Regions from separate parts of the Lonsdalea populi genome, predicted to be linked through region 1. Evidence: predicted binding sites of a transcription regulator. Region 1 holds the regulator's gene; each other region holds the start of a gene.
What was found. The regulator CRP, encoded in region 1, controls carbon source genes, mostly activating them, when cyclic AMP is high. The targets are predictions, from matches to a motif close to ATGTGANNNNNNTCACAT.
Positions count from the first base shown of each region.

Region 2: the regulator CRP is predicted to act here: its motif matches at 4,008-4,025, upstream of cdd (cytidine deaminase).
Region 3: the regulator CRP is predicted to act here: its motif matches at 2,628-2,645, upstream of I6N93_RS11670 (NupC/NupG family nucleoside CNT transporter).
Region 4: the regulator CRP is predicted to act here: its motif matches at 2,662-2,679, upstream of yrbN (protein YrbN).

Region 1 covers NZ_CP065534.1:289,007-294,902, forward strand. Annotated here, with positions in the region: gene ppiA (peptidylprolyl isomerase A) at 1-512, shown strand, start outside; gene I6N93_RS01315 (aminodeoxychorismate synthase component II) at 675-1,256, shown strand; gene argD (bifunctional acetylornithine/succinyldiaminopimelate transaminase) at 1,372-2,595, shown strand; gene crp (cAMP-activated global transcriptional regulator CRP) at 2,656-3,288, opposite strand; gene I6N93_RS01330 (OsmC family protein) at 3,612-4,019, shown strand; gene I6N93_RS01335 (phosphoribulokinase) at 4,057-4,926, opposite strand; gene I6N93_RS01340 (YheU family protein) at 5,052-5,282, opposite strand; gene I6N93_RS01345 (hydrolase) at 5,284-5,896, opposite strand, start outside.
Region 2 covers NZ_CP065534.1:2,233,974-2,239,869, forward strand. Annotated here, with positions in the region: gene bioF (8-amino-7-oxononanoate synthase) at 1-270, opposite strand, end outside; gene bioB (biotin synthase BioB) at 271-1,308, opposite strand; gene bioA (adenosylmethionine--8-amino-7-oxononanoate transaminase) at 1,398-2,687, shown strand; gene I6N93_RS09835 (CidA/LrgA family protein) at 2,810-3,223, shown strand; gene I6N93_RS09840 (CidB/LrgB family autolysis modulator) at 3,217-3,912, shown strand; gene cdd (cytidine deaminase) at 4,094-4,981, shown strand; gene I6N93_RS09850 (NAD-dependent malic enzyme) at 5,168-5,896, shown strand, end outside.
Region 3 covers NZ_CP065534.1:2,656,545-2,662,440, reverse strand. Annotated here, with positions in the region: gene I6N93_RS11675 (MdtA/MuxA family multidrug efflux RND transporter periplasmic adaptor subunit) at 1-1,219, opposite strand, end outside; gene I6N93_RS11670 (NupC/NupG family nucleoside CNT transporter) at 1,432-2,616, opposite strand; gene I6N93_RS11665 (aldo/keto reductase) at 2,871-3,833, shown strand; gene ompA (porin OmpA) at 4,454-5,506, opposite strand; gene sulA (SOS-induced cell division inhibitor SulA) at 5,866-5,896, opposite strand, start outside.
Region 4 covers NZ_CP065534.1:3,192,527-3,198,422, reverse strand. Annotated here, with positions in the region: gene pnp (polyribonucleotide nucleotidyltransferase) at 1-1,567, shown strand, start outside; gene nlpI (lipoprotein NlpI) at 1,694-2,578, shown strand; gene yrbN (protein YrbN) at 2,686-2,760, shown strand; gene I6N93_RS13965 (DEAD/DEAH family ATP-dependent RNA helicase) at 2,753-4,618, shown strand; gene I6N93_RS13960 (luciferase-like monooxygenase) at 4,676-5,698, opposite strand; gene I6N93_RS13955 (U32 family peptidase) at 5,839-5,896, opposite strand, start outside.

The DNA of each region.
Region 1 (5,896 bases):
CAGCATTTGCTGCAACCGCGTCAACGCATGTGTTGCTTACCACGTCGGCCGGCAATATCGAATTGGCGCTGGACGATCAAAAAGCGCCAGAGTCAGTGAAAAATTTTGTGAGTTATGTCGATAGCGGTTTCTATAACGGCACTATTTTCCACCGCGTCATCCCTGGATTCATGGCTCAGGGGGGGGGATTCACCAGCGACCTTAAACAGAAGGCGACCAACCCGCCGATCAAAAATGAAGCTGACAACGGATTGCGTAATCTGCGCGGCACCATATCGATGGCGCGTACCAGCGAGAAAGACAGTGCGACCAGCCAGTTCTTCCTCAACGTGGCGGATAACGCCTTTTTGGATCACGGTCAGCGCGATTTCGGCTATGCCGTTTTCGGGAAAGTTGTGAAGGGCATGGATGTGGCGGATAAAATTTCTCAGGTGCAGACCGAGAACGTCGGGCCTTACCAGAACGTGCCCATCCAGCCGATCGTTATCCAGTCCGCCAAGATTATCAAATAATTAGGTAGTCAGTTCAGGCGTTGTTCGTCGAGACTGTGTACAGCGTGCTCCCGGCATAGCTCGTCGGGAGAATGCCTGACTGCCCTGTCCCGTCTCAAAGCCTCTTTCTGCGCGATAGCAGGGCATTCTCCCGGTAATCGCCAGCCAGTTTCAGAGTGATGAATGTTACTGATCATAGATAACTACGACTCCTTTACCTACAACCTGTACCAGTATTTTTGCGAGCTGGGCGAGGAGGTGGTGGTCAAGCGTAATGATGGGCTGAGTCTCGACGCGATTGAGCGCCTGTCGCCGCAGCATCTGGTGATATCGCCGGGTCCTTGTACGCCGAACGAGGCGGGCATCTCGCTGCAAGCCATTTGTCATTTTGCCGGACAGTTGCCGATTCTGGGCGTCTGTCTGGGGCATCAGGCGTTGGGGCAGGCCTTCGGCGCTCAGGTTGTGCGCGCGCGCGAAGTCATGCACGGGAAGACCTCGCCTATCCGCCATCGTGACGTCGGCGTTTTCACCGGGTTGGCGCAGCCGCTGACGGTGACGCGCTATCACTCTTTAATTATTGAAAGTGCTTCTTTACCAGACTGCTTTGAAATCACCGCCTGGACAGAAAATAGCGCAGGTAAAATGGATGAAATCATGGGGATACGCCATCGCAGCCTACCGCTGGAGGGAGTACAGTTCCATCCGGAAAGTATTCTGAGCCAGCAGGGACACCAGTTGTTGCGCAATTTTCTGCACAGAAAATGAGTCCGCCGCTGATTTGCTTTCCAGATGGGTTATTGATTGCCTGAATCTGATTTTTTATGCATATTTGATGACTATATTCTCACTGAGACATGAAATCGTAAAAGCGGGGCAGCAGATGGCAACAGATAAAACCGCGGTGACGCGCGATACATACGATAAGGTAATCCTTCCTGTTTATGCGCCGGCCCAGTTTGTACCGGTAAAGGGGAAAGGTAGCCGGATATGGGACCAGCAGGGTAAGGAATATATCGATTTTTCCGGAGGTATTGCCGTTACAGCGTTGGGTCATTGCCATCCTGCGCTGGTGAATGCCCTTAAAACGCAGGGCGAAACGCTGTGGCATACCAGCAACGTTTTCACCAACGAGCCGGCGTTGCGACTGGCGAGCAAGCTGATTGCCGCAACGTTCGCCGAACGCGTGTTTTTCGCCAACTCTGGCGCGGAAGCCAACGAAGCGGCCTTCAAACTGGCGCGTCATTACGCCATCGAACGCTTCAGCCCCTATAAAACTAAGATTATCGCCTTCCATCAGGCCTTTCATGGCCGCACATTGTTTACCGTGTCGGTAGGCGGTCAGCCGAAGTACGCCGATGGATTCGGGCCGAAGCCCGCCGATATCATTCATGTGCCGTTCAACGATCTGGATGCGGTGAAGGCGGTGATCGACGATCACACTTGCGCCGTGGTGTTGGAGCCGGTGCAGGGCGAAGGCGGCGTGCTGCCAGCCACGCAGGCGTTTATCGGAGGCGTGCGGGAGCTGTGCGATCACAATCAGGCGCTGCTGGTGTTTGATGAAGTGCAGTGTGGCATGGGGCGTACCGGCGAACTGTTTACCTATATGCACTATGGCGTGACGCCTGACATTCTGACCACCGCCAAAGCGCTGGGCGGCGGATTCCCCATCAGCGCGATGCTGACCACCGAAGACGTCGCTTCTGTCATGAAGGTCGGTACTCATGGCACCACTTACGGCGGCAATCCTCTGGCCTGTGCGGTGGCGGAAGCGGCGCTGGATGTGATCAATACACCCGCAGTGCTGTCAGGCGTCTCCGCCAGGCACGATCGCTTTATTTCCGCGCTTGAAGCCATTAATGAACAGTTTGACATTTTTGACGGCATTCGCGGTATGGGCCTCTTATTAGGCGCTCAGCTGAAACCCCAATGGCATGGACGGGCGCGTGATTTCCTGACGGCCGCGGCCGAGCAAGGCGTCATGATCCTGGTTGCTGGACCGGACGTCATTCGGTTTGTGCCGTCGCTGGTGATTGAACTGGACGATATTGATGAGGGGATGGCGCTGTTTGCGAAAGCGGTCGCACAGGTGGTAAACGGCCAATAGCATTTTTAGACGAAGAGTGAACAGCGCGTTGCGCGCTGTTCACGAGTCGAGTGGTTGAGATTAACGCGTACCGAAGACCACGATGGTTTTACCGTGCGCTGAAATCAGCTCCTGATCTTCCAGCATCTTCAGAATTCGACCCACGGTTTCGCGAGAGCAGCCCACGATCTGACCGATTTCCTGACGGGTGATTTTAATCTGCATCCCGTCCGGGTGCGTCATGGCGTCAGGCTGTTTGGCGAGGTTTAGCAGCGTTTGTGCAATGCGGCCGGTAACGTCAAGAAACGCCAGGTTGCCCACTTTCTGTGAGGTGACCTGAAGGCGACGAGCGATCTGGGATGACAAACGCATCAGAATATCGGGATTGACCTGAATCAGCTGGCGGAATTTTTTATAGGAAATCTCGGCAACTTCGCAGGCGCTCTTGGCTCGCACCCATGCGCTGCGTTCCTGATCCTCTTCGAACAAGCCTAGCTCACCAATGAAATCCCCTTGATTCAGATAGGAAAGGATCATCTCTTTTCCTTCTTCATCTTTTATCAATACGGCAACGGAACCCTTTACGATGTAGTAAAGCGTTTCTGCTTTTTCACCTTGGTGAATCAGCGTACTCTTTGAGGGGTACTTGTGGATATGACAATGAGAAAGGAACCATTCAAGAGTCGGGTCTGTTTGCGGTTTGCCAAGAACCATTCGCTGTTATCCTCTGTTGTAATTCACTACGTAAATCACAGGGCTCAGAGTTCCCTGTAAGGCATGATAACTCTAGTTATAATTCAAATTCCGTTGGGCGGAAATATGTCAGGAAATTGACTGAAGCCTTTCTGTCAGGTGACTCTGCAAACTGCTGTTTTCAGCATTGCGCAGAACGCACCGGATGCTGCCTCTGTTTGTAACACAGGTTGGGAGTACTGTCTTGTGTTGTCTCGCTTCAGCATAATTACGCCTTGATACACAGGCATTTTCTGCATAAGCGCGATAAAATTTCAAAAAAAGTTGAGTGGGAGTGAAAGACTATGCAAGCGCGGGTAAAATGGGTTGAGGGGTTAACGTTTATCGGCGAATCCGCCTCCGGCCACCAGATTATTATGGATGGTAATGCGGGCGACAAAGCGCCGAGTCCGATGGAAGTGGTATTGATGTCGGCGGGGGGATGCAGCGCTATCGACGTCGTGTCTATTCTGCAAAAAGGACGTCACGATGTGGCGGATTGCGAGGTGCGCCTGACCTCCGAGCGCAGACAGGAAGCGCCCCGCCTGTTCACTGCCATCAACCTGCATTTCATCGTGACCGGTAAGGAGTTGACCGAACAGGCCGTATCGCGTGCGGTGTCCCTGTCGGCAGACAAATACTGCTCGGTGGCGCTAATGCTGGGAGCGGCGGTCAATATCACTCATAGCCACGAGGTGATAACCCTCGACTGAGCCGTATACGGCCTGCCCAGGCCGGATCCTTAGGCTCTTACTTTATCGTCTTGCCTTCCAGAAGCCGCTGCACCAGCGGCGTCATGATCAATTCCATCGCCAGTCCCATTTTGCCTCCGGGCACCACCAGCGTATTGATATGAGAAATATACGACCCTTGCAGCATGGTGAGCAGATAGGGAAAGTCGATATTCTCCAGGCGCTGGAAATGAATGACCACCAAACTTTCGTCCAACGACGGGATCGCTTTCGCAGCGAAGGGGTTGGACGTATCGACGGTCGGCACCCGCTGGAAGTTGATATGGGTGCGGGAAAACTGCGGTGTGATATAGGTGATGTAGTCTTCCATCGAGCGGACGACGGAGTCCATGACCGCATCACGCGAGTGCCCGCGTTCGTTAACGTCGCGGTACAGCTTCTGGATCCACTCGAGGTTCACGATAGGCACGACGCCGACCAGCAGGTCGACATGGCGAGCTACGTTGTGCTGCTCGGTGACGACGCCGCCGTGCAAGCCCTCATAGAACAACACATCCGTCGGATCAGGCATGGCTTCCCAGGGCGTAAATGTGCCGGGCACCTGGTTGTAGGGAATGGCTTCGTCGTAGGTATGCAGATATTTGCGGTTCTGACCGGTCCCCTGGCTGCCATAGTCGGCGAATGCCTGTTCCAGTAGGGTGAAATCGTTCGCCTCCGGGCCGAAATAACTGATGTGGCGGCCCAGATCTCGCGCTTTGCGGATGGCCATGTCCATTTCCGGACGGGTGTAGCGGTGAAAGCTGTCGCCTTCAAGTTCTGCGGCGCGGATTTTCAGCTGCTGAAAAATTTTTCGGAACGCCAGGCTGGTAGTGGTCGTGCCGGCGCCGCTTGATCCGGTCACGGCAATGATAGGGTGTTGATGCGACATAGTGCTGCCACTCCACAATAGACGGTAAAACCCAGCGGGGAACGCCGGGAATTCGACCTTCATTGTTACCCTGTTTGCGCCGATGCGCCACGCCATTTTTGCATCAACGGGCAGCGGCAATGCCGTTACAAATCGTGCCCGGTTTTGATCTGGGTGCGCGGCATGAGGTTAACCGTTTCATGCAGTTCGGACCAGACTAGCACCACCTCGCCGCTTTCCAGCTGGCGGCGGACGTCCGCCACCTTTTGTTCCAGCGTGCGCTCATGCTGGCCGTAGTCGGTGCCTTCGCGCAGGACGAAAGACTCAATCAGATTCTCCAGCGTATCCGCCGCGAGTTCTTGCCAGGGAATAATCACCTCATCGCTCCAGATGTGGGGTGAGCCAGTCGGGAATGCGCTGCTCCAGCCACAGTTTCGGTTTTAATAATGAGCCGCCCACGAAACCGACATGTCCGCCGTGTTTCGTCAACTGATACTCAATATTAGGCGGTAACGACGTGAGCGCAGGGATGACGTCCTTCGTCATGAACGGATCGTCCTTGGCGTGGACGATCAACAGCGGCGTGCGGACGTTCGGCAGCAGGGGCAGGGCGCTGCTGCGCGCATAATAGTCATTGGCGTCGGTAAAACCATGAATACGAGCGGTAATCATGTTATCGAACTCCCTCAGTCCCCGAATTTTTCTCAGTTGATGCAGGTGAACCGGTAGCGTATCCGGATAGGCCGCCAGTTTGCGGATAGCATTACGTTTCAACAGCCGCAATAGATAGTGCTGATAAAAGCGTGAGAAGCCTTTTTCGATATGGCGGCAGCAAGGCTCCAGCATCAGCGGCGCGGACACGACGGCCGCTGCGTCAAGCAACGGCTCTTCCGTCTGCTGACCGAGCAGGCAGGCCAGCATGTTGCCGCCCAGCGAGACGCCGATGGCCGCGGTAGGCGCATCGCCGTAAGTCGACTTCAGCCAGCGCAAA
Region 2 (5,896 bases), 1.9 Mb from region 1:
CTCCAGCGCTTCGTGTGCGACGCTGTAGCCGGTGACATGTCCCGAACCGCCGCTGCCCACGCCGAAACGCCCGGCGCCCTGCTGCCACGCGCGCACAATGGCGGGATGCTGGCTGATGCCAAGATAGTCGTTGCTGGAGAAGTTCAGATAGCCGCGACCGTTGCTCTCCAGCCAGCGCCCGCCGCCGCCTTCGTTCACCTGACGCTGACGGTAGGCGCCCTCCTCGCGGCGCTGCGTCAGCGCCCGTTCGATACGTTGCTGCCAGCCCATTTAGACCGCCGCGTTGTAGAACTGCTCGGTGTCGGCGTTCATCAGCCGCTCGGTCAGATGCTGCTGCTGCTGGTTGTCGCCGTACTCGGTGCGGGTCTGCTGCGGATTCAGCCCCAGCTTGCGGAACAGCTGTAAATCTTTGTCTTCTTTCGGGTTCGGGGTCGTCAACAGCTTGCAGCCGTAGAAAATCGAGTTGGCTCCTGCCATAAAGCACATGGCCTGCGTCTGCTCACTCATCTGCTCGCGCCCGGCGGACAGACGGACGTGCGACGTCGGCATCATGATGCGGGCGATGGCGATGGTCCGCACGAAATCGAACGGATCGACGTCCTCGTTTTCGGCCAGCGGCGTGCCTTTGACCTTGACCAGCATGTTGATCGGCACGCTCTCCGGCGGCGTCGGCAGATTGGCCAGTTGGACCAGCAGACCGGCGCGGTCGCGCACCGTTTCGCCCAGACCGATGATCCCGCCGGAACAGACTTTGATCCCCGCTTCGCGCACTTTGCCGAGCGTATCCAGACGTTCCTGATAAGTTCGGGTCGTGATGATGCTGCCGTAGAATTCCGGCGAGGTATCAAGGTTATGGTTGTAAAAATCCAGCCCCGCTTCCGCCAGTCGCTCCGCCTGATCGCCTTGTAACGTCCCCAACGTCATGCAGGTTTCCATGCCCAGCGCTTTCACGCCGCGCACCATCTCTTCCAGATAGGGCATGTCGCGCTCGTGCGGGTTTTTCCAGGCGGCGCCCATACAGAAACGGGTCGAGCCTGCGGCCTTGGCCTGACGGGCGGAGGTCATCACCTGCTCGACCTGCATCAGACGCTCGGTTTCGATGCCGGTATGATAACGGGAACTCTGGGGGCAATATTTGCAGTCTTCGGGGCAGGCGCCGGTCTTAATAGACAGCAGCGTGCTGACCTGAACCTGGCGCGGATCGAAATGCTGCCGATGAACGGTCTGCGCCTCATACATCAGCTCCAAAAAAGGCTGATTAAACAGGTCTTGCGCCTGTTCCAACGTCCATTGAACGCGTTCTGACATCACGACAACTCCGGGTGAAAAAGATGTCGTCAGTGTAATTTATGGGGATATACTGTCAACCAAATTGAATTAGATTTAGTTGACGGATTATGATCACTTTAGACGATCTTCAGTTTGACCAACGCCATATCTGGCATCCGTATACGTCCATGACCCAGCCACTGCCCTGCTATCCGGTGAGCGCCGCGCACGGCGTGGAACTCCAGTTGGAGAATGGCTGCACGTTGGTGGACGGCATGTCCTCCTGGTGGGCCGCGATCCACGGCTATAACCATCCCCGCATCAATCAGGCCATCACTGAACAGTTGAGCCACATGTCCCACATTATGTTCGGCGGCATAATCCATGCGCCCGCCATCGACCTGTGTCGTCGGCTGTTGGCGATGACCCCTGACGCGCTGGAGTGCGTCTTTCTGGCGGATTCCGGGTCGGTGGCGGTTGAGGTCGCCATGAAGATGGCGTTGCAGTATTGGCAGGCGCAGGGGCAGTCGCGTCGCCAGTTTGTCACGCTGCGCCACGGCTATCACGGCGATACGCTGGGCGCGATGTCGGTGTGCGATCCGCAAAATTCGATGCACAGCCTCTATCGGGGTTACCTGCCGCCGCACCTGTTCGCCGATGCCCCGCAGTGCCGTTTTGACGCCCCCTGGCGAGAAGAAGACGCCGATTCGCTGGCGGCGATCATCGAACGGCAGGCGAACAGCATCGCGGCGGTGATCCTGGAACCTATCGTGCAGGGCGCAGGCGGTATGCGGTTCTATCATCCCGATTATCTGCGTCGGGTGCGCCAGCTGTGCGACCGGTACGGCATCCCGCTGATCGCCGACGAGATCGCCACCGGCTTCGGCCGCACCGGCAAGCTGTTCGCCTGCCAACATGCGGGCATCGCGCCGGACATTCTCTGCCTCGGTAAAGCGCTGACCGGTGGTTATATGACGCTGTCCGCCACGCTCGCCACCCGCCATATCGCCGACACCATCAGCGACGGCGAGGCGAGCTGTTTTATGCACGGCCCCACCTTTATGGGCAACCCGCTCGCCTGTGCGGCCGCCAACGCCAGCCTGGCGCTGCTGGAAGAAGGGCAGTGGCCGTCTCAGGTCGCGGCGATTGAGGCGCAGCTGCGCGCCGCGTTACTGCCGCTGGCCGCCTCTGTGCGCGTGGCTGACGTCCGCGTGCTGGGCGCCATCGGCGTGGTGGAGACCGTCGCGCCGGTGAATATGGCGCGGCTGCAGCGCTTTTTTGTTAACAAAGGTGTCTGGATCCGGCCATTTGGCAAACTGATCTACCTCATGCCGCCGTATATTATTTCAGCAGAATCGTTGTCCCGACTGACGGAGGCGATCGCCGAAGCCTTATCGCAGGATGAATTGTTCGACTAAATCCGGTTCCCGTGGTGAAAACGCTGCGGTTTCCACAAGGGGGAAACGGTGCTGCGCAACCCGTAGCACCGGCTTTCGGTTAGCGCTATCATAAATTTCCTCAGTGAATCAGGAATCCTCCCATGCGTAATACGATCACACGCTGCTGGCAGTATTTACGCGCTTTCGTATTGATTTACCTGTGTCTTTACGCAGGCAATACGATATCCGCGTTACTGCCTATCACCATCCCCGGCAGCATCATTGGCATGCTGATCCTTTTCGCCCTGCTCTCTTCGCAAATCCTTCCCGCCGACTGGGTCCGGCCCGGTTGTCATCTGCTGATCCGCTATATGGCTTTGCTGTTCGTCCCCATCGGCGTCGGCGTGATGAGCTATTTCGATCTGTTGCGCAGCCAGTTTGGTCCTATCGTCGTTTCCTGCCTGATCAGTACGCTGATTGTGATGGTGGTGGTCGGTTACTGCACTCAGATCATGCACAGGGAAAGGACACTGCCGGGAGCCCCGCAGGCAGCTAAGGAAAAAAAGCAATGCTGACCTATTTATGGTGGTCCTTGCCGCTGACGCTGCTGGTGTTCTTCGGCGCGCGCCAAGTGGCGATAAAACTGAACATGCCGCTGCTGAATCCGCTGCTGGTGTCCATGCTCATCATCATTCCCGTTCTGCTGCTGCTGCGCATTCCTTACGAACACTATTTCAAAGGCAGCGAGGTGCTGAACAACCTGTTGCAGCCCGCCGTGGTCGCGCTGGCGTTTCCGCTGTATGAACAGATTCATCAAATTCGCGCCCGGTGGAAATCCATTATTACGGTGTGCTTTGTCGGCAGCCTGACCGCTATCGTCAGCGGCACGCTGGTAGCGCTGTGGCTGGGCGCAACGCCGGAAATCGCCGCGTCGGTCCTGCCCAAATCCGTCACCACCCCTATCGCGATGGCGGTCGCCAGCTCAATAGGCGGCATCCCCGCGATTAGCGCCGTCTGCGTGATCTTCGTCGGCATCCTCGGCGCGGTGATGGGACACACGCTGCTCAACCGCCTGAAGATTACGGTGAAGTCGGCGCGCGGACTGTCGATGGGCACCGCATCCCACGCGTTGGGCACCGCCCGCTGCGCGGAGGTCGACTTTCAGGAAGGCGCGTTCAGCTCCCTGGCCCTAGTCATCTGCGGCATCATGACGTCGCTGTTCGCGCCGTTCGTCTTCCCGCTGTTGCTGCTGATGGCGCACTAAGGACAGAAGCGCTCTCCGCCTTATATGGATGAGCGCTCACGCGCGTCATATTTTGATCAAAAATGGCGCTCAACTTTTCGTTCCATTTCATGTCATTGTGCTAAAGATCACATTTAAGCGGTTCGACTTCGGCTGTCCGCTATGCTTGAAAAAAGAACAATGAAATGAAAAGGGGACGTAAATGCAATCACGGTTTCACGCCGCACTCAACCAGTTACCCGAGGCGATGCAGGCGGTGCTCACGCCGATGCTTAATCGGGGAGATTTCGCCGCGTGGCTCTCCGCCGCAGACGTTGGACGTCTTTGTCTCGCCGGTCAGGTCGACGAAACGCAGCTCGCGCTGGCGCTGCTCCCGCTGGCGGCGGCCTGCGCCCATGCGCCCATCTCGCATTTTCAGGTCGGTGCGGTCGCCCAGGGCGCCAGCGGCAATTTCTATTTCGGCGCCAACATGGAGTTCCCCGGCCTGCCCCTGCAACAAAGCGTGCATGCGGAGCAAAGCGCCATCACTCATGCCTGGCTGCGCCATGAGCGCGCGCTGCGCACGCTGACCGTCAACTATTCGCCCTGCGGGCACTGTCGTCAGTTCATCAACGAACTCAACTCGGCAACGACGATCGCCATCAGCTTGCCCGAACGCACGCCTCAACCTCTCTCTCACTATCTGCCCGACGCCTTCGGCCCGCGCGATCTGAATGTCGCCGCGCTGCTGATGGATCAGGTTCATCACGGGTTGAGATTATATAGCGAGGACACGTTGGTGCAGGCCGCGCTGGCGGCGGCCAACCGCAGCCATGCGCCGTACACTGAAGCCTACAGCGGCATCGCCCTGCAGACCTACTCAGGCGCGATCTACACCGGCTGTTATGCAGAAAACGCGGCCTTCAACCCCAGCCTGCCGCCGCTACAGGCGGCGCTGAACCTAATGAATCTGTCCGGGGAAAAAACCGGGGATTTACGTCATGCGGTGCTGGTCGAACGGAAACAGGCCGTCATCAGTCAATGGAGCGCAGCCCAGGCCATGTTGGGGGCCTTGGGAGATGTTGATTTACGGTACGTAGTTATTACGTGATTGTTGTCCGAGGCTGAACAGGGTGTGACCTTGCTCACTTTTTAGTTGAATGCAAGTCATATGTAATTATTTTAATTAACATTGCCTGTACATATTCGGTGGGTTCTTTAAGATTTTAAAGACACTTCGTTTCATTGCTGCACCTGAACCCATTTCTGTTACCCCTAAAAAAAAGAGCTAAAAGTCATGGAATTAGAATATGAAAGTAAACGCCCCCTCTATATCCCTTATGCTGGCCCCATCCTGCTCGAATTTCCGCTACTGAACAAAGGCAGCGCCTTTACCGAAGAAGAACGATCGCACTTTAACCTGACCGGCCTGCTGCCGGATGCAGTCGAAACTATTGAAGAGCAGGCCGAACGCGCCTGGCGTCAATACGAAGGCTTCAAAAACGATATCGAAAAGCACGTCTATCTGCGCAACATTCAGGATACCAACGAGACGCTGTTCTACCGGCTTTTGCAGGGCCATCTGAGCGAGATGATGCCGATTATCTACACGCCGACCGTGGGCGAGGCCTGCGAACATTTCTCTGATATCTATCGCCGCGCGCGCGGCCTGTTCATCTCCTACCCGAACCGTGAGCATATCGACGATATGCTTCAGAACGCCACCAAACAAAACGTTAAAGTCATCGTGGTGACCGACGGCGAACGTATTCTGGGCTTGGGCGATCAGGGGATCGGCGGCATGGGCATCCCTATCGGCAAGCTGTCGCTGTACACCGCCTGCGGCGGCATCAGCCCGGCCTACACCCTGCCGGTGGTGCTGGATGCCGGCACCAACAACCAGCAATTGCTGAACGACCCGCTCTACATGGGCTGGCGCCACCCGCGCATTTCCGGCGATGAATACTACGCCTTTGTGGACGAATTTATTCAGGCGGTCAAACGCCGCTGGCCGAACGTACTGCTG
Region 3 (5,896 bases), 1.5 Mb from region 1:
TCTCCGCTTTTTTCGCCTGGCGATCTTTACCGGCGGTTGTGGACGCTGGCTCGGTGGAGGCGGAAGGGATTACGTCAACCTTCATGCCTTCCGTGAGACGGTCGATACCGTCCGTCACGACCTGTTCACCTGCATTTAGGCCGCTATTGATGACCACGTTCTGTCCGTACTGGATACCGATGGATACCAGATGCTTGCTCGCCTGATTTTCGTCATTCAACAACCAGACGAAGTGGCCTTCGTTGCCCATTTGCACGGCGGAGGCGGGCGCTAGAACCGCGTTTTGCAACGTATCTACCTTCATCCGGATGTTCACAAATTGATTGGGAAACAGGCGATCTTCGCTGTTTTCAAAACGCGCTTTCAGTTTGATGGTGCCGGTGGTGGCGTCGATCTGGTTATCCATGCTGAGCAACCGGCCTTGCGACAGCATCTGCTGGTTGGCGCGGTCCCAGGCTTCGACAACGACGGGCCGATCGGATTTCTGAGCCTTGAGAATAGTGGCGATACTGTCTTCCGGCAGCGAGAAAATGGCGTCGATGGGGTGCGTCTGCGTCAATACCAGCAGATCGTCCGTACTGGTGATATAGTTGCCGACATCGACCAGACGCAGGCCGACGCGGCCGCCGGCGGGAGCGGTTATCCTGCTGTACGTCAGCTGCAACAGGGCGCTGTCCAGCGCACCCTGATCGGTCTGGACGGCGGCTTCGTACTGCTTCACCAGCGAGGCCTGCGTATCCAGCTCCTGACGCGACACCAGATTGGTTTTCACCAGCCCCTGATAACGCGCCAGATCCCGGCGCGCATTGGCGAGCAGCGCCTGGTCTCTGGCCAACTGTCCTTTCGCCTGAGCGACGTCCACCTCGAAAGGCCGCGGGTCGATTTCCGCCAGCAACGCGCCGGCGGCCACCTGCTGGCCTTCTTCAAAGTGCAGCGCCATCAATTGTCCGCTGACCCGGCTGCGCACGGTGACGGTATTCGCCGACGTGACGGTGCCGAGTCCGGTCAGGTAGTAAGGCACCGAGGCGGTAAACGAGCGCGCGACCTGCACCGGCGGTGTGGTCATGGAACGATGACCTTCGCCTCTGCCGCCGTTGGAAGCGGCTTTTTCCGTTGAGCTCGCGGGCGGGGTCGTGGAGTAAAAATATCGCCACGCAATAACCACTACGACGATAACGGCGATCAATGACAGCAAGCGAAAGAGACGTTTGGTATTCATAGTAATGAAACGAGATCTCCGATGCCCCAAAGTGGGGGAATTAGCAAAGAGAGCGATGCTTGGTCTATAGGGTAAAGTGCTTATAACTATAGAGAGTAAATATGAAACATAAATTAAGACAATAAGGAAGAGAACTTCGTGAGGATAAAAAAACACCCGGTTATCGTTTGATGACCGGGTAGCGTTAACGCAAAGAGGTAAGCTGGAAAGGCTTAGAGCACCAGTCCGGCAATAGCCGCAGACAGCAGGCTCACCAGTGTGGAGCCGTAAACCAGCTTCAGTCCGAAGCGGGATACGGTGTTGCCCTGTGCTTCATTTAGGCCCTTGATCGCCCCTGCCACAATTCCAATGGAGGAGAAGTTGGCGAAGGAGACCAGGAAAACAGACAGAATCCCCACGCTGCGCGGAGACAGCTGGGCAGAAACTTTCTGCAATTCCATCATGGCGACGAATTCGTTAGACACCAGTTTGGTCGCCATAATGCCGCCTACCTGCAGGGCTTCATTTGCCGGGATACCCATGATCCAGGCAACGGGGTAGAAGAAGTAGCCGAGAATTTCCTGGAAGCTAAGGCCGAAGATTGCACTGAACAAGGCGTTAATGGCGGCGATAAGCGCGATAAAACCAATCAGCATGGCGGAGACGATGACGGCTACTTTGAAGCCGGTGAGAATGTAATCTCCCAGCATTTCGAAGAAGCTCTGATTTTCGTGAATGTTGCTGAGTTGTAGTTCCGGCTCATCATCGACGCTGTACGGGTTAATCAGGGACAGGACGATGAACGTACTGAACATGTTGAGCACCAGCGCGGCCACCACGAACCTGGCGTCCAGCATGGTCATGTAGGCGCCGACAATAGACATGGACACGGTGGACATCGCCGTCGCCGCCATCGTGTACATTCTTTTTTCCGACATCTTGCCCAGAATATCTTTATAGGCGATGAAGTTTTCCGATTGTCCCAAAATCAGCGAGCTCACCGCGTTGAAGGATTCCAGCCTGCCCATTCCGTTCACTTTCGACAGCACGGTTCCGATTACGCGAATGATAAAAGGCAGAACTTTGATGTATTGCAGGATACCGATCAACGCAGAGATGAAGACAATGGGGCAGAGTACCTTGAGGAAGAAAAAGGCCAGACCTTGAGCATTCATGTTGCCAAAGACGAAGTTGGTGCCTTCAGCGGCAAAACCGAGCAACTTGTCGAACATGCTCGCGAATCCGGTGACGAAACCTAACCCTATGGAAGAGTAGAGGAAGAAATAGGCCAGTACGATTTCTATGACTAAGAGCTGGATGATATAGCGGATACGGATGCTTTTTCGATCGCGGCAGATCAAAAGCGATAAGCCGGCGATGACGATTAGCGCCAGGACGAATTGCACGAGATGGGACATGTTTGCTCCAGATATGATACAGGCCAAATTTTCACGTTAGGTTGGTAACGTCGGCGTCAACATTGAGAGTAGATACGCTGGGCGCGAATTATATATTGGAAAATAACCTAAACTAAAGCATTGGTCTCATAGCATTAACTTTTATTCGGCTCAGTGGCGCCGGGGACCAGCGCTTTGCTGACTAAGTCTTGTACGAACGCGGCTGCTTTTCAGCGGCTACTTTAAGGCGAGTTTAAGTAAAAAGGAGATTGCCTATGACTGCTTCAACCCCTTCCCGAGAGCTTGGACGTTCTGGGATCCACGTTCCTTTGATCACTTTCGGCGGTAACGTTTTCGGCTGGACTATCGATGAGCCAACCTCGTTTAACCTGCTGGACGCGTTGGTGGATCAGGGACTCAATTTTATCGATACGGCGGATGTGTACTCCGTATGGGCAGATGGCAACCAGGGCGGCGAATCTGAAACGATTATCGGCAACTGGCTAAAGAAAAGCGGTCAACGCGACAAGGTCATCATCGCGACCAAAGTTGGCATGGAGATGGGAAATGGCGCTAAGGGGCTGGCTCCCGCCTACATTCGTCGCGCTGTTGAGGACTCTCTGCGTCGTCTGAACACGGACTATATCGACCTCTATCAGGCCCATACCGACGATAAAGCGACGCCGCTGGAAGATACGCTGTCAACATTCGATGCGTTGATTCGAGAGGGTAAAGTTCGCGCTATCGGCGCCTCGAATTATGAGGCTGACCGATTGGTTCAGGCGCTGCAAATGAGTCAAGACCACCAGTGGGCACGTTATGAAACGCTGCAGCCTGAATACAATTTGTATGACAGGCAGCACTATGAATCGGGTCTGGAAGCGATAGCCAAAGAGTATGGACTGGGCGTTATTAGCTATTATTCGCTGGCTAGCGGATTCTTGTCCGGTAAATATCGCCACCCGGAAGACGCCTCCAAAAGCTTACGGGGTAAAGGCGTCGTGGATCGTTATCTCAATGATCGGGGCATCAAGATCGTAGAGGCATTGGATCAGGTCGCGAAGGCACATAATGTGTCGTCCAGCCAGGTCGCGCTGGCCTGGTTGATCGCGCGTCCGAGCGTGACTTCGCCAATCGCCAGCGCCACGTCGGTTCAGCAGGTCGCCGAACTGGCTGCTGCGACCCGATTGTCTCTGACAGCGGAGGATATTGCTGTGCTGAATAGCGCAAGCCAATAGTGATGAGGTAAACATAAGCGCGCGTACTCGTTTATGACAGGGCGCGCGTACCACCCCCCATTACGGAGACGCACTTTCAGCTGACGTCTACAATCGCGTAAAAGAAGAAGAGAACAACCGAAGATTACCTATGTCGTTATTCCCGTTCACTTATTTTCTGCCGTCCCGATCTTTGATGACAAGCACTATGGTCTTGTCATAGACCACATTCTTTTTTTTTTGCACTTTTTTCTTTCCTCTTTTTTGTCCGTTTATTTAGTTTTCGTATTATTTATTGTCATGATAAAAGTATGCCTAATCCTTCGCTGAGTTAAAAATTAGCAGGAAAGGGAGTTAGTCATCAGGAAATGAAAGCGGCAATAAAAATAAATGGCGTATTTTATTTCAATGTCACTCACTTAATAAAAATCACACGATTGTTTTTCGGCAGGAAGAAATAGTTTGGCGTGGGAAGGTTAAATAAAAAGAGCAGGAAGCGCGGTAGTTTGCAGAGTCGGTGATTAAGCATGAATCGACATTTAAAAATAAAAATGGCCCCTGAAATTCAAGGGCCATAATCCTTCTCGGGATATGACGCAGTGAGTCGCTACGTCATCATCTCATGTGAAAGGCGAGTGCGATTAAGCCTGCGGCTGAGTCACAACGTCTTTAATACCTTTCACTTCGATTTCTACACGACGATCCGGGGCCAGGCAGTCGATCAAGGCTTTACGGCCTTTCACGCTGTCACAGGTAGAACCGGTAACCGGGTTAGATTCGCCAAGACCACGGGCAGAGATTTTGTCAGCCGGGATGCCTTTGGCAACCAGATAGTCAACGACGCTCTGAGCACGGCGAGTGGACAGGCCTTCGTTATACTGTTCTGAACCCAGACGGTCAGTGAAGCCCAGGACGACTACGGAACCGTCTTTAGGATCCATGGTGCTCAGCTGAGTGTACAGCTGGTCCAGAGAGCTCTGGCCTTCAGGACGCAGTTCTGCTTTGTTAAAAGTGAACAGTACGTCAGATTTCAGAGTGAAGCGTTTGGTCTGAACGACCGGAGCCGGCGCCGGAGTCGGTGCTACGACCGGAGCTGGAGTTTCCTGACCGAAACGGTAAGAAACGCCAACGCTCAGCATGCCGTTATCAGGACGACCGCCAACGGTACCTGCGTCGCCGATGTTGTTAACCCACTGGTAGTCCAGACGAGTAGCCCAGTTTTTGGTGACTGCATATTCCAGACCTACTGCAGCCATCGGAGAAATACCGGTGTCGTTGCCGCCGCGGCCAGTCACGTCGTCGTGGCTGTCAGCACGCCAGAAAAAACCACCCAGACGAGTATAAACGTCCAGATCGTCAACGATCGGGTAGCTCAGTTTGGCAGCCAGCTGAACGCCCTGTGCTTTAAAGTTACCACGGTTTTCACCGGTGTACTTCATACGGCCCAGCCAGTCATAACCCAGTTCGAAGCCCAGGTATTGGTTAGCTTGATAACCACCGAAGGCGCCAGCGCCCAGTTGGTTTTCGTGCGGGGAGTTAGTGGTTTGGTAACCGTTGCCGTACAGGCCAGTGTCATGGAACTGAGACCAGCCCAGTTTGGCGCCTGCGTACCAGGTATTGTCGTTAGGTGCTGCTTGAGCTACGGAAGCCAAGCCAGCCAGTGCCACTGCAACTGCGATAGCTGTTTTTTTCATTTTTACGCCTCATTATCATCCAAACAGGTAATTAACTCTTCGAGATAATAAACCTTTGGTTAAAATCTTTTTGAAGGAAACATTGCTCTTAATTATTCTCACCAGTCAGCTGATGTTATATGAAGAGCAACTCCTGCGGGTAAAGTCTACAACGTGATGCAAAAGTTACAAGTATGATGTTAGAAGTCCCAGACAAAATCCTAGCGTTTCACACATACTTACTAACAAATAATAGATTAATTTGTCAGTTCGGACAGATTATTTATGGCTGGTGATGGGAGGGGAGGAGTAAAGAACTCAATGCCTGCGGGGGATCTTTAACTCTGAGGCCTTCCCCCGTAGGAATGCTCTTAATTTACTTAATGATACAATCTGGAGTGAATTTTTAAC
Region 4 (5,896 bases), 960 kb from region 1:
TGTGCTGATGGTGGAATCAGAAGCAGACCTGCTGAGCGAAGATCAAATGCTGGGCGCAGTTGTTTTTGGTCATGAGCAGCAGCAGATTGTCATCGAAAATATCAATTCTCTGGTTGCTGAAGCGGGCAAGCCGAAATGGGAATGGCATGCGCCAGAAGTAAATGAAACACTGTACAGTCGCGTTAAAGCGCTGTCCGAATCTCGTCTGGGTGACGCTTACCGCATCACCGAGAAGCAGGAGCGCTATGCTCAGATCGATATCATCAAAGCTGACGTCGCTGCCGCACTGCTGGCCGAAGACGAAACGCTGGATGAAGGTGAAATCAGCGATATCCTAGGCAGCATCGAGAAAAATGTCGTTCGTAGCCGGGTTCTGAGCGGCGAGCCGCGCATCGATGGCCGTGAAAAAGACATGATCCGTGGGCTGGACGTCCGTACCGGTGTTCTGCCGCGCACGCATGGTTCTGCACTGTTCACCCGCGGTGAAACTCAGGCATTGGTCACCGCCACGCTGGGTACAGAACGCGATGCGCAGACGATTGACGAACTGACCGGCGAGCGTACTGACCGCTTCCTGCTACACTATAACTTCCCTCCTTACTCCGTGGGTGAAACGGGCATGGTCGGATCGCCGAAACGTCGTGAAATTGGTCACGGCCGTCTGGCGAAGCGCGGCGTGTTGGCCGTTATGCCGAAGGCGAGCGAGTTTCCGTACACCGTTCGTGTGGTTTCCGAAATCACTGAGTCCAACGGTTCTTCATCCATGGCTTCCGTCTGTGGCGCGTCTTTGGCGCTGATGGATGCGGGGGTGCCGATCAAAGCGGCCGTTGCCGGTATCGCGATGGGTCTGGTGAAAGAAGGCGAGAACTTCGTCGTATTGTCTGACATTCTGGGTGATGAAGACCATCTGGGCGACATGGACTTCAAAGTCGCTGGTAGCCGAGATGGCGTTACCGCGCTGCAGATGGACATCAAGATTGAAGGCATCACCCGCGAAATCATGCAGGTGGCCCTGAACCAGGCGAAGGGTGCGCGTTTGCACATCCTGGGTGTGATGGAAGAGGCGATCAGCACGCCGCGTGGCGATATCTCTGAATTCGCACCGCGTATCCATACCATCAAAATCAGCACTGACAAGATTAAAGACGTTATCGGAAAAGGCGGCTCGGTCATCCGTGCTCTGACCGAAGAAACGGGTACGACAATCGAAATCGAAGATGATGGTACGGTGAAAATTGCTTCCACCGACGGCGAAAAAGCAAAACACGCGATTCGTCGTATCGAAGAGATCACCGCAGAAATCGAAGTCGGCCGTATTTACCAAGGTAAAGTGACCCGTATCGTTGACTTCGGCGCGTTTGTGGCCATCGGCGGCGGTAAAGAAGGTCTGGTTCATATTTCTCAGATCGCCGACAAGCGTGTTGAGAAAGTGACTGATTATCTGGAAATGGGTCAGGAAGTTCCCGTCAAGGTACTGGAAGTAGACCGTCAGGGGCGCGTCCGCCTGAGTATGAAGGAAGCGACTCCTACATCCCAAGAGCCTGCGGCAGCCTCCGGCGAAGAATAACGGATAATCGTTTGGCAGCTCCTTACTGAGTTAAGGAGCTGCGTGTATGATGGGGAAGGATATCCTTATAGAAACCGTCGGGGGACAGGATGTTCATCCTTTGTTTGTCTTCTTCGGGAGTGGGTAATGAAGCCTTTCTTGCGCTGGTGTTATGTCGCGGCAGCACTCATGCTGGCAGGATGCAGCAGCATGGATTGGCGCAAAAATGCCGTTTTGGCGGTCCCGTTGCAGCCGACGCTGCAGCAGGAAGTCATTCTGGCTCGTATGGAGCAAATCCTGGCCAGCCGAGCGCTCACTCCTGATGAACGAGCACAGCTGTTATATGAGCGCGGAGTGCTGTATGATAGCTTGGGGCTACGGGCATTAGCGCGAAATGATTTTTCACAAGCGCTTTCTATCCGTCCCGACATCCCAGAGGTCTTTAATTATCTGGGGATTTACTTAACGCAGGCAGGCAATTTTGATGCTGCCTATGAAGCGTTTGATTCTGTACTAGAGCTTGATCCAACTTATAATTATGTGCGTCTCAATCGGGGGATCGCTTTGTACTACGGCGGTCGGTACCAATTGGCGCAGGATGATCTGCTAGCGTTTTATCGAGACGACCCCAATGATCCTTTCCGTTCCCTGTGGCTGTATCTGGTCGAGAAAGAAATCGACCCGGATAAGGCCGTAAGCGCATTAAGAACGCGCTACGAGGGAGCAAAGAAAGGTGTGTGGGGATGGGCTATTGTCGAATTCTACCTGGGCGAAATCAGTGAAAAGACACTGATGCAGCGCTTACAGGAAGAAGCAAAGGATAACACTTCGCTCGCTGAGCATCTCAGTGAAACTGACTTCTATTTAGGTAAGCATTACCTAAGTCTGGGGGACAAGGACACCGCTTCGGCGCTGTTTAAGCTGACGGTGGCTAACAACGTTCATAACTTTGTTGAGCACCGCTATGCATTGTTGGAATTGGCGCAGTTAGGCCAAGAGCAAGACGACCTATCAGGATCGGACCAGCAATAGCTGACGAACAATATTCAGCCTGGAATCACAACGATTTCCATCGCCTTCACTGGTGAGGGCTCTTTTGTTCGCTTTTTAATCCAATTTGAGCCGGTTCACACTTTTCAATGAAAATGACTGAAAATTTTCTCGACGAGTTATGTAGACTGGCCGCCATCTACGAGGCACGTGTACATGACTAAGCTTGAAACCTCTTTTGCCGATTTGGGGCTGTCTGCTCCGATTATTAATGCCCTGATCGATCTGGGCTACGAAAAGCCTTCGCCGATTCAGGCGGAATGTATTCCTCACCTGCTGAATGGTCGCGATGTGCTGGGTATGGCACAGACAGGCAGCGGTAAAACCGCCGCATTTGCGGTGCCGTTACTGAATAACCTGAAGCCTGAGATAAAGGCGCCTCAGATTCTGGTGCTTGCGCCGACCCGTGAGCTGGCGGTTCAGGTCTCTGAAGCATGCAATGACTTCGCTAAACATATGCACGGCGTCAACGTGGTTGCCCTGTACGGCGGCCAGCGTTATGACGTACAGCTGCGCGCTTTGCGTCAGGGACCGCAGATTGTGGTCGGTACGCCGGGTCGTTTGCTCGACCATCTGAAACGCGGCACGCTGGACCTGTCCAACCTGAGCGGTCTGGTACTGGATGAAGCCGATGAAATGCTGCGTATGGGCTTCATCGAAGACGTAGAAAACATCATGGCGCAGATCCCGGCTGAACATCAGACCGCACTATTCTCCGCTACGATGCCGGAAGCGATTCGTCGTATTACCCGTCGTTTCATGAAGGATCCGCAGGAAGTGCGTATCCAGTCAAGTCTGACGACGCGTCCCGATATCAGCCAGAGCTACTGGATGGTTCACGGCGTTCGTAAAAACGAAGCGCTAATCCGTTTCCTTGAAGCGGAAGATTTTGATGCCGCGATTATCTTCGTTCGTACCAAAAACGCGACGCTGGAAGTGGCTGAAGCGCTGGAGCGCAGCGGCTATAACAGTGCCGCGCTTAACGGCGACATGAACCAGGCTCTCCGTGAGCAAACGCTGGAACGTCTGAAAAATGGTCGTCTGGATATTCTGATTGCGACTGACGTTGCTGCACGTGGTTTGGATGTTGACCGCATCAGCCTGGTCGTGAACTACGATATCCCGATGGATGCGGAATCTTACGTTCATCGTATCGGCCGTACCGGTCGTGCGGGACGTGCCGGTCGTGCGATTCTGTTCGTTGATAACCGCGAACGTCGCCTGCTGCGTAACGTTGAACGCACCATGAAGCTGACCATTCCTGAAGTGGAACTGCCGAACGCAGAACTGCTGGGCGAACGCCGCCTGGCCAAGTTTGCCGCCAAGGTTCAAGTTCAACTGGAAAGCAGCGATCTGGATATGTACCGCGCGCTGCTGGCTAAACTGCAGCCGCAGGAAGAGCTGGATATGGAAACGCTGGCTGCCGCACTGCTGAAGATGGCGCAGGGCGAACGTCCGCTGATCCTTCCGCCGGATCCGGTATTCGATCGCCGTCCGCGTCGTGAAATGCGCGATCGTGACGATCGTTTCGACCGTCGTCGTGAAGGTGGCCGCGATAATGCGCATGACGGTGACGGTGACCGTCCGCAGCGCCGCGAGCGTCGTGATGTCGGAGATATGGAACTGTATCGCATTGAAGTGGGCCGCGATGATGGTGTTGAAGTTCGTCACATCGTGGGCGCGATTGCAAATGAAGGCGACATCAGCAGCCGTTACATCGGTAACATCAAGCTGTTCGGTACTCATTCTACGATTGAGCTGCCGAAAGGGATGCCGGGCGACCTGCTGTCCCACTTCACGCGCACGCGTATTCTCAACAAACCGATGAACATGCAGCTTCTGGGCGATGCTCAGCCACACGAGCGTCGTGAAGGTGGCCGTGGTGGTCGTTCATTCGGCGATCGTCCTAACGGTGCTCGTCCGGGCAACGGCGGCCGTGGTCGCTCTTTTAGCGGCGAACGTCGTGAAGGCGGTGGTGAACGTCGCGGAAGCCGCGTGCCACGTCAGCCGTCCAACACGTAATCATCTGGACTAACGTAGTCACACGCATCAAGCCAGCCTCCGGGCTGGTTTTTTTTGTCAGTCGATCCGCGCTTCCCGCATCACTTCCTGCTGTAATCCCGCTACTATTTCAAATGAACGCAGTCTGGCCTGATGGTCGAAGATCGAGGCGTTGATCATCAACTCATCCGCCTGAGTTTGCCTCAGCAGCATCTGTAACCCATGACGTACCTGTGAGCGATCGCCCACGATGGAAAGCCGCAGGGTCTGTTCAACCGAGAGTTGTTCGGCCGGCGTCCAAACGTCATCCATCTCTTGTACCGGCGCGGGCAGCGGCCCCGGCACGCCACGGCGCAAATTGATGAACTGCTGCTGCTGCGATGTAAACAGGAAACGAGCATCGGCGATGCTCTCCGCAGCGATGACGTTGATGCAGATCATCGCGTAGGGCTGCGACTGTTGCGCGGAAGGCTGGAATCTATCGCGATAGAGTTGCAGTGCCTGAATCAGCATATCCGGCGCAAAGTGGGCGGCGAAAGCAAACGGCAGCCCCAACGCAGCGGCTAACTGCGCGCTATACAGGCTGGAGCCCAGCAGCCAGATCGGTACGTTAAGACCCTGACCCGGTACGGCCTGCACCGTCTGATCCGGCTGTGCCGGGGCCAGATAACGCTGCAATTCCTGAACATCCGCAGGGAAATCATCCTCTTCCCCTTTTAAATGACGCCGCAAAGCGATCATGGTGCGGCGATCGCTGCCCGGCGCGCGCCCCAGTCCCAGATCGATGCGCCTTGGATAGAGGGATTCCAGCGTTCCGAACTGTTCGGCGATCACTAGCGGCGCATGGTTGGGCAGCATGACTCCGCCGGAGCCTAGCCGAATGTGTTCGGTGCCTGCCGCCAGATAGCCGAGCAGAACGGAGGTGGCCGCGCTGGCGATACCGGTCATATTGTGATGCTCGGCGAGCCAGTAGCGGTGATATCCCCATTGCTCTGCATGCCTAGCTAAGTCCAGAGAGCGGTGAAAGGCGTCGCGCGGTGTTGCTCCAGCAGGAATGGGGGCCAGATCCAGTACGGAAAAAGTGACAGGTTGTTGTGACATAGGCATGATTCACCGGGTTAAGGGCCAACCCGGGAGCAGGCCAACCGCAAAATATTATCGAACAATCATAGTACGCAATATTCAGCGGTAGTAGCGGATGAGGCGTGCGGATGCCCCGGCGTTTAGAGCCTCCGGCGAGGTCAGTCTACCAGCTCCAGGCCGGGCAGACGGTGCCAGTACCCGTTACATTCTTTCTCC